DNA from 2 places in the Variovorax sp. V15 genome. Region 1 is predicted to be linked to the other one. Evidence: riboswitches for the same ligand, from Rfam matches in the RefSeq annotation. Region 1 holds a riboswitch; the other holds the start of a gene.

Region 1 (5,860 bases):
GCCGAAGCGCTGCGTGGTGCCGCAGACGATGTCGGCGCCCCATTCGCCGGGGGGCGCAAGCAGCGTCAGCGCCAGCAGGTCGGCCGCGACGATGAAGGCGGCGTCGCACTGGTGAGCGTGGCCCGCGAGCGGGCGCAGGTCGTGCACGTGGCCGGTGGTGGCGGGGTATTGCGCGAGCACGCCGAAGAAGGCGCCGCTCACCATCAGGTGCGGCAGCGTTTCCGACACGGTGCTCACCTTGACCTCGATGCCCAGCGGCGCGGCGCGGGTCTTGATGACTTCGATGGTCTGCGGATGGCAGTCGCCCGACACGAGGAACACGTTGCTCTTGCTCTTCACGCTGCGCTTGGCCAGCGTCATCGCCTCGGCGGCGGCCGTGGCCTCGTCGAGCATCGAGGCGTTGGCGATGGCCATGCCCGTGAGGTCGCACACCATCGTCTGGAAGTTCAGCAGGGCTTCCATGCGGCCCTGCGAGATCTCGGCCTGGTAGGGCGTGTAGGCGGTGTACCAGGCGGGGTTCTCGAGGATGTTGCGCAGGATCACGCCCGGCGTGTGGTTGCCGTAGTAGCCCTGGCCGATGAAGTTGCGGAACACCTTGTTCTTCGACGCCATCGCCTTCAGCTCGGCCAGCGCGTCGGCTTCGGTGACCGGGGCGGGCAGGCGCATCGGCTTCGAGCGGCGGATGGCGGCGGGCACGATGCCCTCGATGAGCTCGGCGCGCGTTTCCGACCCGATCGCCGGCAGCATGCGCGCCTCGTCCGCCGCGTCGATGCCGATGTGGCGGGCAATGAATTCTTCGGCGTTCTCGAGTTCTTGCAGGGTGGGAAGGGCAGCGGGCTTCGACATGGCAGTGCTGTTGATAAGAGCTTGGGGCGGAGGAGCGGGGTCAGAACGCAGAAGTCGCGAAGGTTTCGCAGAGGTCGCAGAAGGAAAACCAAAAGATGATTCGGTTTCTTCTGCGACTTCTGCGTAGTTTTTGTATTCCTTCTGCGTTCGGCTGTCCGATTTCGAGGATCAGGATTCGGCAGCGAACTTGTCGTACGAGGCCGCGTCCAGCAGCGCGTCGAGCTGCGAGGGGTCGCTCAGCTTGACCTTGAAGAACCAGCCGGCGGCCAGCGGGTCGCTGTTGGCGAGCGACGGGTCGGCGCGCAGCTCTTCGTTCACTTCGGTGATTTCGCCCGACACGGGCATGAACACGTCGGCGGCGGCTTTCACCGATTCGACGACGCCGGCGACATCGCCCTGCGCGAAGGTCTTGCCGACTTCGGGCAGGTCGACGAACACCACGTCGCCCAGCGCGTCCTGCGCGTGCACGGTGATGCCGACGGTGGCCGCGTCGCCTTCGGCCGACACCCATTCGTGGTCCTTGGTGTACTTGATGCTCATGGTGGAAAACTCCTCGTGGAAAAAATGGTTCGGGGGTGCAGAGCCTAGCCGTTCAGCCGCGTTCAGCCGCGGTAGTAGCGTGTGGGCACGAAGGGCATGGTCGAGACCTCCATCGGCACCGGCTTGCCGCGCACGATGGCCTGCACGCGCGTGCCCGGCTCTGCGAACGCGGTGGCCACGTAGCCCATGGCGATGCAGCGGTCGGCCGTGGGGCCGAGCAGGCCGCTGGTGACAGTGCCGATGTCCTGGCCCTCGAAAGACTGCAGCACCGTGCCGTCGCGCACCGGAATGCGCTCCAGCGCGACGAGGCCCACGCGTTTGCGCTTCAGCGTGTCGTGGTCGGTGTGGCCGGCCGCGCCGGCGGTGGAGGCGGCGAGCTGCGGGAGCACCTTCGCGGCACCCGGAAAACCGCCTTCGCGCGCGCCGCCCGCGCGGCGCACCTTCTGCATCGCCCAGTTGAGCGAGGCCTCGACGGGCGTGGTGGTGGTGTCGATGTCGTTGCCGTAGAGGCAAAGTCCCGCCTCGAGCCGCAGCGAATTGCGCGCTCCCAGGCCGATAGGCTTGACCTCGGGCTGGGCCAGCAGCAGGCGGGCAAGGCGTTCGGCGTCGGCGGCGGCCACCGAGATCTCGAAGCCGTCTTCGCCGGTGTAGCCGCTGCGGGTGACGAAGGCCGCAATGCCGTCGATCTGCACCGCTCCGCCCGTCATGAACACGAAGCGCTCGACGCCGGGCGACAACCGCGCCAGCGTGGCCGCAGCCTGCGGGCCCTGCAGCGCGAGCAGCGCGTTCTCGGGCAGGGGGCGCACCTCGCAGCGCGAGCCGATCTTCTGCTGGATGTGGGCGATGTCGCCCACCTTGCAGGCGCCGTTGACGATCACGAAGATTGAGCCGTTGCCTTCGTTGAAGAACATCAGGTCGTCGAGGATGCCGCCCTCGTCGTCCAGCAGCAGGCCGTAGCGCTGCTTGCCGGCGGGCAGGTCGATCACGTCGACGGGCATCAGGGTTTCGAAGGCGGCCGCGGCATCGGGGCCGACCAGGCGCAGCTGGCCCATGTGGGAGATGTCGAAGAGGCCGGCCGCGTCGCGCGTGTGCTTGTGCTCGGCCATCAGGCCCGCCGGGTACTGGACCGGCATCGAATAGCCGGCGAAGGGCACCATGCGGGCGCCCAGCTCCAGGTGGAGGTCGTACAGCGGCGTCTTGAGAAGTTCGGTAGCGGGGGCGGAAGAAGCGGCCACGGGGCACTCCAAAGGGGCAGTCGAAATCCATGACGCAAGCCATGGGCCACCCCTGCTGTCCGCTTTACCTGAGAGATTCGCCCCACGATCGGGGTTTGCTCCTTCGGTGGGCCGCTGCTCCTGTTTTGGATGCGGCGGCCTCTCTCCAGCAAGGAAACGCCGGTTTTCACCGGCGCCTCGTCAGTCCTTTTGCCTGAGCGTTCGGGGGAAACAGCCCCCTGCGCCTTCGGCGGCCCCGGCATGCGGGGCTCTCTCCTGACTTTCGAGAGTGTAGTTGATCGGGTATCGCTAGGAGAACAGACGGTGCATCGAGTCGATTGACTCCGGCCCGTACGCGACCACGCCAACGGGCACGGCGTAGTCGATGGCCTCGATGATCTTGCCGGCCCACACGGGGCTGAATCCACCGCAGAGTTCGATGAGCTGCACACCTTCCCGAACCATCTCCTGCGCAACCTGGATACCTTCGGAGGCGGTTGCGACTCCTACGACCTTCATTCGGAACTTGTCTGTTCCCTGATGCTGGACAAATCGGTCTCCCGTCACGATGAATCCGAAACTTGTGAGAGCCATGGGCTTGTTCTCCCTTTATGCATTGATGAGCGTTGAGGCAAGCGGTGCCTCTGGCGGCTGCTTGCTCGGTTCAGCGTACACCTTGCAGCGCTTCGCATCCGCAAGATTCATGACCACCGGTTCCAGATGTCCGATGTACGGTCGGACACGGTGAAGCAATGCCGAAGCCGCTGGCGTCGGCCGGCTTTTCATTCGCAGCGATTCGGCGCGCTCCGCAACGACCATCTTCTCGATGCGCTCAGCGCACCCACAGGTACCACGCCCCTGCGGCGACCGCGATCCAGACGGCCACGACCAGCGCGGCGCCCCAGCGGCTGGTCGGCCTCGAGCCCGAGCTTTGCATCCAGGCATCGGCCCGCTCGCGGCATTCGGCGAGCACGGACGCGGGAATCAGCCGGATCGTGAGCCAGATCAGCCCCGGCAGCAGCAGCACGTCGTCGACGTAGCCCAGCACCGGAATGAAGTCGGGGATCAGGTCGATCGGGCTGAGCGCATAGGCCACCACGAAAACACCCAGCGCCTTCGCATACCAGGGCGTGGAGGCGTGCCGGCAGGCGAACCAGAGGGTGACGCCGTCGCGCTTGAGGCGCCTGGCCCAGCTGCGAAGGCGCTCGGACAACGAGGTGGAGGCGGGAGGCGGGGAATTCACCCGGCGATGGTGTCACAGGCCGTGGCGGCCATCGCCCCGATCGAAGTCCTCAGTGAATCACTTCGGCCGGCGGCAGCAGCCGGTCGATGCGCTCGCGCAGCGACTCGGCGCGCTCCGCGCCCGCGGTCTTCTCGATCTCGGTGAGCATCAGCGCGGCGATGGTCAGCATGGCGTTGCGGTCGCGCGCCTCGCGCAGGGCGTCGCGCATCTGCAGCGCGAACTTCGGGTCGCGGCGCACGAACATGCGCTCGCAGATGTCGAACAGGAACATGCGCGTGGTCGCCAGCGAACGCTTGCCGTCGAAGGTGTCGGCCGAGGTGGCGACCTGGATCGGCTCGGCGGCGGGGATGGGCGAGGGCGCGGGCTGTGCGGGGGGCTCGGCTTCCGCCGCCGCGGCCTTCGTGCCCTGCAGGTAGCCCTTGTCGATCAGCGCCTGGATCGTCCGCTCGGCTTCGTCGCGGTTGGGGAAGAGAGGACTGAAGTCGGTCAGGGAGCGCCGGCCGTCGGCCATCAGCAGCAGGGCGCGTTCGCGCTGGGTGAGCGTGCGCTGTCCGCCCTGGAGTTCGTTGCGCGCCTTGTCGGTCTTGGTGGGAAACATGGCAGCCACAGCTTTGGGGAAACGAAGGCTGCAGCATGGTTGCAAGTGGTGACACCTTCGTGAACCGTTTGGCTTACAGGGCCATTGCGTCCCGCCTCGTCCGGGCGCCTGCATCAGCCGCCCGCGCTCTCCTTGCGGATGAGCCAGCGGCCCTCCACGCGCTGCAGCTCCAGCGTCTTGCGGCTCTTCTCGCGCAGCTTGTCGGCGCTGTAGGTCTGCTGGAAGCTGGCGGTGGCCGCCTGCCCCTTGAGGCTGATGACGAGGCTGTCGATCTCCACGCTGATGGCGGCCTTCTCTTCGATGCGCGTGCGGCGATCGGTCTCCCACGCCTTGCGATCCTGGCCGCGCGGGGGTGTGAAGTCGCTCGCATAGGCGGCAAGGTAGCGGGCCACGTCGCGTGCGGACCATGCGGCGGCCCAGGCGCGCACTGCGGCTTCGACTTCGCGGATGCCTGCTGCGGGATCGGCCGGTGCGGCGGCGGCTGCCGGCGCGACCGTCGTTGCCGGCCCGGCGGCGAAGGCCGCCGGAGCCAGCAGCGCGCTCCCCAGTAGGCAGCTCAGCAATCGATTCATGGCGCGGTGTCCCTCCTTGTCGTTTCGCCGGCCCTTCGGCCCTGCGCCCGATTCTGGCAGCGAACATGCGCCGGGTCGCTGTCAGGCGGCGGCCCCCTCGGCGTCGGCCGGCATCGCCTGTATGGCGCGGTTGCGCAGCCGCAGCGCGAAGACCGTCGCCACGCACAGCACGCAGAGCACTGCCGTCAGCGTCACGCCGAGGCCGCGTGCGTCCGAGAGCATGCCGAAGAGCGGCGATACCAGCCCGCCCACCGAAAGCGCCAGCCCCAGCGCGATGCCGCTGGCCGTGGCCGGGTTGCGCGGCAGATAGTCCTGCGCGAGCGTCACCTGCGCGGCGAAGGGCAGGAACATGCACAGGCCGAAGAGCGCGGTGCAGGCAAGCGCCCATCCTGCGCTCGGGGCGAGCACGATGCCCGCGAGCGAGGGCAGTGCAAGCAGATATCCGGCGCGGATCGTGCCCATGCGCCCGATGCGGTCGCCCAGCCAGCCGCCGATCAGCGTGCCGACGGCGCCCGCCGCCGTGAACATGGTGAGCGCCGCCGCGCCCTGGAAGGCCGAACCTTGCAGGTCGCGCGTGATGCGCAGCGACAGCATCGACATCACCGTGACGTACGGAATAGACCAGCCCACGATGGTCGCCACCAGCAGCCCGAAGGCACGCCAGTCGTTGTGGGGCTTCATCAGGTGGTCGCCGGCCTTGCGGGCCGCTGCTGCGTTGCCCGAGGCCGCCCCGCGCCGCGCGTTCGCGGCGAACCACACCACGCCCATCGCCAGCGCCGGCACGCCCAGCAGGTAGCTGTGCGACAGGCTGCCGCCGCCCACGGCCGTTGCCGCCAGCACCGGCGCG
Region 2 (5,860 bases), 3.4 Mb from region 1:
GCCACGTGCGCTGGGCTTCACGGACTTGGCGATGTCAACCACCTGGTTGTCATAGAAGTAGAGCCCAGTCACCGCATAGCTGCTTTTCGGCTTCAGCGGCTTCTCTTCGATGCTGCTCGCCTTGCCATTGCCATCGAACGCCACGACGCCGTAGCGCTCTGGATCCTGCACGTGGTAGGCGAACACGGTAGCCCCGGAAGCCTTAGCATCCGCATCGGCCAGCAGGTGCACGAAGTCGTGGCCGTAGAAGATGTTGTCGCCCAGCACCAGCGCACTCGACGAATTTCCTACGAATTTGTCCCCGATGATGAAGGCCTGCGCCAGCCCGTCCGGACTGGGCTGCACCGCATACTGCAAGTTGATGCCCCACTGGCTGCCATCACCCAGCAGTTGCTGGAAACGCGGTGTGTCCTGCGGCGTGCTGATGATCAGGATGTCACGCATGCCGCCGAGCATGAGCGTGCTGAGCGGGTAGTAGATCATCGGCTTGTCGTACACCGGCAGCAGCTGCTTGCTGATCGCCAGGGTCGCGGGATGCAGGCGCGTGCCCGAACCACCGGCCAGGATGATGCCCTTGCGTTGCGTCGTCTTGGTCATGCTCTTTCTTCTCGTGGGGTTCTTCAAAGGATCTCGCGCAGCATGCGCGCGACGCCTTCCTGCCATGGGGGCAGGCGCAGGCCGAACGTGGTCTGCAGCTTGCTGGTGTCGAGGCGCGAGTTGTGCGGGCGCTTCGCGGGCGTCGGGAATGCGCTGGTCGGCACGGGCTCGACGGCGTCGGGCCCGGCCTTGAGTTCGACGCCGGCCTGCTGCGCCATTTCGAGCACGAAGCGCGCGTAGCCGTACCACGTCGTTTCGCCGCCGGCGATCGCGTGATAGAGGCCGACCTTGGAGGGATCCTGCAGCGTCGCGCGGATGGCGTGCGCCGTGACGTCGGCCAATAGCTCCGCGCCGGTGGGCGCACCGAACTGGTCGTCGATGACAGTCAGCTTCTCGCGCTCCTTCGCCAAGCGCAGCATGGTCTTGGCGAAGTTGCCGCCGCGCGCGGCGTACACCCAGCTGGTGCGGAAGATCAGGTGCCTGGCACAGTGCCGGGCCACCAGTTGTTCGCCTTCGAGCTTGGTACTGCCGTAGACGCTGAGCGGGCCGGTCGCATCGCCTTCCTTCCACGGCGTGGTGCCGCTGCCGTCGAAGACGTAGTCGGTCGAGTAGTGGACCATCAGCGCGCCGATCTTCTGCGCTGCCTCGGCCACGATGCCGGGCGACGTGGCGTTGAGCTTGCGCGCGAACTCGGGTTCGCTCTCGGCCTTGTCGACAGCGGTATGCGCCGCGGCATTGACGATCACGTCGGGGCGCACCTTGAGCACCGTGTCGGCGAGCTCCTCGGGCCGGCTGAAGTCGGCGTGGAAATCGGTGCTGTCGAAGTCGAGCGCGACCAGTTCACCGAGCGGCGCCAGGCTGCGCTGCAGTTCCCAGCCGACCTGTCCGCCCTTGCCCAGCAGCAGCAGCTTCATGCCGCGGCCTTCGCGTTGTTGTCGTACTGCTTCTCGACCCATTCGCGGTACGCGCCGCTTTGCACGTTGCGCACCCATTCGCTGTTCGCGAGATACCACTCGACGGTCTTGCGGATGCCGGTGTCGAAGGTTTCGGCAGGCTTCCAGCCGAGTTCGCGCTCGAGCTTGCGCGCGTCGATGGCGTAGCGGCGGTCGTGACCGGGGCGGTCGGTGACGTAGGTGATCTGTTCCTTGTACGGTTTGCCGTCGGCGCGGGGGCGCAGTTCGTCGAGCAGGGCGCAGACTGTGTTGACGATCTCGATGTTGGGCTTCTCGTTCCAGCCGCCCACGTTGTAGGTCTCGCCGAGCTTGCCGGCTTCGAGCACGCGGCGGATGGCGCTGCAGTGGTCCTTCACGTAGAGCCAGTCGCGCACCTGCATGCCGTCGCCGTACACGGGCAGGTTCTTGCCGGCCAGCGCGTTGACGATCATCAGCGGGATCAGCTTCTCGGGGAAGTGGAACGGGCCGTAGTTGTTCGAGCAGTTGGTGGTGAGCACCGGCAGGCCGTAGGTGTGGTGCCAGGCGCGCACGAGGTGGTCGCTGGCAGCCTTGCTGGCCGAATAGGGGCTGTTGGGTTCGTACTTGTTTTCTTCGGTGAAGGCCGGGTCGGTCTTGGAGAGCGAACCGTAGACCTCGTCGGTCGAGACGTGCAGGAAGCGGAAGGCCGACTTCTGCTCGGCCGGCAGCGCGCCCCAGAAACCGCGCACCGATTCGAGCAGCCGGAAGGTGCCGAGCACGTTGGTCTGCACGAAGTCCTCGGGGCCGTGGATCGAGCGGTCCACGTGCGACTCGGCGGCGAAGTTGACCACGGCGCGGGGCTTGTGCTCGGCGAGCAGGCGGTCGATCAGGGCGCTGTCGCCGATGTCGCCCTGCACGAAGATGTGCTTGGGGTTGCCCTTGAGCGACGCGAGGGTCTCGAGGTTGCCGGCGTAGGTGAGCTTGTCGAGATTGACGACGGGCTCGTCGCTGTTCGCGATCCAGTCGAGTACGAAGTTGGCGCCAATGAAGCCAGCGCCGCCGGTAACCAAGATCATGGGGTCCCCTGAGTGTTGAAGGTGATCGCCTGACGCGATCGACGTTAACTAGGGATTATCCCATCGGGTCAAAACGCTGAAACAAAGGGCATGGTCACGCTTTCGTGCATCGTGTTTACAATTGCACCCGATTGCAGGAGAGTGGGTCACTCGTCAGGGTGCCCTTACCGAAGGCGCAAACTCCCATAAACGCTCAGGTCAGCCCAGCGGAATCCTGAAGATTTCTGCAAGGGCTCAGTACTGCATCACATCGAAACGCCGTCTGGAGAGTCGTCACCATGCGTGGCGCACCGAAGGAGCAAATTCGTTGCAAGGGCGCAACGGATGAATCTCTCAGGTACCGAGGACAGGGGGAGCGGCAACTTGGACGGCGGGCGTCCAGTTGCTTACTATTTAATGAAATAGTACACACCCCCGCCATTCAAGCGCTGCGACCTCAAGGTACTTGAAATGCGCGTGATCGTCCTCGGCGCCGGCCTGCTCGGCGTGACTTCGGCTTACTACCTCCAGCAACTCGGCCACGAAGTGACCGTGATCGACCGGCAGGCCACCCCGGCCGCCGAAACCAGCTTCGCCAACGGCGGGCAGATCTCCGTCAGCCATGCCGAGCCCTGGGCCAACCCCAGCGCCCCGCTGAAGGTGCTGCAATGGCTGGGCAAGGAAGACGCCCCGCTGCTCTTTCGCATGCGCGCCGACATGCGCCAGTGGCTGTGGGGCCTGCAGTTCCTGCGCGAATGCACGCCGGCGCGCACCCGCCACAACATCGAACAGATCGTTCGTCTGGGCACATACAGCCGTTCGATGTTGCAACAGTTGCGCCGCGACACCGGCCTCAGCTACGACCAGCGCACCCAGGGCATCCTGCACTTCTATACGACGCAGAAGGAGTTCGACGGTGCTCTCGAGCCCGCCGAGCAGATGCGCACCCTGGGCTGCGAGCGCCGCGTCATCTCGGCCGACGAGGCCGTGAAGATCGAGCCTGCCCTCGCCCACATCCGCCCCAAGCTGGCCGGCGCCACCTACACGGCCGAGGACGAATCCGGCGACGCCAACCGCTTCGCGCGCGAACTCGTGGGGCTGGCCGCCGCCGCGGGCGTGAAGTTCCTGATGAGCCACACCGTCACCGCGCTGCGCGAGGCCGGCGGCAGCATCGACCACGTCGAGGCCACCGACAGCGAAGGCCGCTTCCAGCGCATCCGCGGCGACGCCTTCGTGCTGGCGATGGGCTCGCTGAGCCCGCTCTACGCCGCGCCCCTCGGCATCCGGCTGCCGATCTACCCGGCCAAGGGCTACTCGGTGACGCTGCCCGTCAAAGACGCCTCCAAGGCCCATCAGGTCTCGCTGACGGATGACGAATTCAAGCTCGTCTTCTCACGCTACACCTCGGCTTCGGGCGACCGCTTGCGCATCGCCGGCACCGCCGAGCTCAACGGCTACGACCGCGACCTGAACCGCGTGCGCTGCGAGGCCATCGTGCGCCGCGTCGAAGAACTGTTCCCCGGCGCCGGCGACACCACCCAGGCCCAGTTCTGGACCGGCCTGCGCCCCGCCACGCCGAGCAATGTCCCGCTGATCGGCAAGACGAAGCTGCCGAACCTGTTCCTGAACACCGGCCACGGCACCCTGGGCTGGACGCACGCCTGCGGCTCGGGCAAGTCGATCGCGCGGATCGTGAGCGGGCTGGAGCCGGAGGTGGATTTCGCGTTCACGGGGATGCCTGCGCCCAAGCTGCGCGTTCCGCAGCCCGCCCTGGGCTGACGAGCCGGCAGGCCCCGGATCACGCCTTGAAGGTGATCCAGGGCCTGAGCCGCACCGCGCATCGAATCAGCCCGGCGCGCTCCTGTGCGTCGATCACCTCGCCGATCGGCTTGTAGGCCTGCGGAGCCTCCTCGATCCGGCGCTCCTCGCGCAAGGTCACGCATTGCCAGCTGGCCTGGGGGTCGGCGGGCGCTGGCCGCATCGCGCGCACCTGTTGCCGGCGCATCCGTCGGCCGGCACCGTGGCTGCACGACCAGAGCCAGTCCTCGTGCCCGAGCCCGGAAGCCAGATAAGAGTAGTCGCCCATCGAGCCCGGAATGAGCGCCAAGTCGCCCGCGTTCGCCGGCGTCGCTCCCTTGCGGTGGATGTTCATGCCGTGTTCCCGCAGCACGACGTTGTGCGGCACGTCCACCACCAGCTTCGACGACGCGGCGCCGAGCAGTTCGGCGAAATCCTTCCGCACCAGCTCGGCCAGCACGACCCGGTTGGCCCACGCGTAGCGCGCCGCCACGCCCATGGCCTCCAGGTATTCGTCGGCCAGCGGCCCCGCCAGGCCATAGAGACCGCTCTTCGGATGGCGCAGGCCCTTGGGCCATTCGTCGCGGGCACGGTCCATCCAGCGGCCACCCACATGGAACCCGATGTCGCGCGAGCCGCTGTGGATCATCACGACCACATCTCCCGTCTTCAGGCCCGCACGGTAGGCCTCGTGGCGGTCCAGGACATGGTCGACCACCTGCAGCTCCACGAAATGGTTGCCGCTGCCCGGTGTGCCGAGGCAGGGGTCGCGGAACACCTCGTGGCGGCCGCCGGTGTAGGCCTCGGGTGCGTGCCGCGCACTGCCGCCGAAGCTTGCGAGGCCGATGCAGGCATCGAGCTCGGCCTGCATCCGGTCGCGGTCGCACGACGACCACAGCCCGCCGCTGCGCACCGCCTCCAGGAAGGCCGAGGGGCCCACGTCGAACAGCGCCCTGAACGCCGCCGTGTGCACCGGCACGTCGCGGCCGTTGTCGAGCAGGCTGCGCGTGAGCCGCTCGACCAGCCGCGTCTTGTGCGGAGCCACCTGGTCGAGCGTGAGCCCGGTGGTCAGCAGCCGCATGCCGCAGTTGATGTCTGTGCCCACCGCCGCCGGAATGACGAAGTCGGGATCGGTCGCGACGACGCTGCCGACGGGCGCGACGGAGCCCGGGTGGAAGTCGGGCGTCGCGCAGGCCTTGCACACGCCCTTCCCACCGTTGGGCGAGCGCACGCTGGCGAATGCCAGCAACTGGTTCACCGCCTTCTCTTCCAGCGGAAGGCTGGGCGGCAGGAGCACCGTGGCCTGCGAGGCCTCATGGTGCAGGTGATAGACGCCGTCGCGGTAGTCGACGGCAATGCCGGCGCGCGAGAAGGCACGCTGGAGTCTCGAGAAACGAGGATCGCTCATGGCTGCTGTTCCATTCGGGAAACCATGTCGGTTTCCTGCCTCGTCGCACTTTGCGTGGCGAGGCGAAAAAGATCGGCCGCGCTCGCGGGAGA

Evidence for each region. A riboswitch is a leader RNA that binds a small molecule or an ion and turns the genes downstream of it on or off. The one in region 1 is predicted to bind glycine.
Region 2: it holds a riboswitch for glycine, as region 1 does, so the genes downstream of both, ACAM57_RS28095 (D-amino acid dehydrogenase) here and gcvT (glycine cleavage system aminomethyltransferase GcvT) in region 1, are expected to answer to the same signal.

The regions. Positions count from the first base shown of each region.
Region 1 is NZ_AP028659.1:2,485,887-2,491,746, forward strand. Features, by position in the region: gene gcvP (aminomethyl-transferring glycine dehydrogenase) at 1-846, opposite strand, end outside; gene gcvH (glycine cleavage system protein GcvH) at 1,015-1,386, opposite strand; gene gcvT (glycine cleavage system aminomethyltransferase GcvT) at 1,449-2,621, opposite strand; glycine riboswitch at 2,667-2,780, opposite strand; glycine riboswitch at 2,793-2,889, opposite strand; gene ACAM57_RS11695 (DUF6506 family protein) at 2,910-3,194, opposite strand; gene ACAM57_RS11700 (YkvA family protein) at 3,433-3,843, opposite strand; gene ACAM57_RS11705 (hypothetical protein) at 3,893-4,441, opposite strand; gene ACAM57_RS11710 (hypothetical protein) at 4,555-5,013, opposite strand; gene ACAM57_RS11715 (MFS transporter) at 5,095-5,860, opposite strand, start outside.
Region 2 is NZ_AP028659.1:5,910,773-5,916,632, forward strand. Features, by position in the region: gene rfbA (glucose-1-phosphate thymidylyltransferase RfbA) at 1-597, opposite strand, end outside; gene rfbD (dTDP-4-dehydrorhamnose reductase) at 621-1,511, opposite strand; gene rfbB (dTDP-glucose 4,6-dehydratase) at 1,508-2,584, opposite strand; glycine riboswitch at 2,837-2,944, shown strand; gene ACAM57_RS28095 (D-amino acid dehydrogenase) at 3,035-4,342, shown strand; gene ACAM57_RS28100 (RtcB family protein) at 4,362-5,768, opposite strand.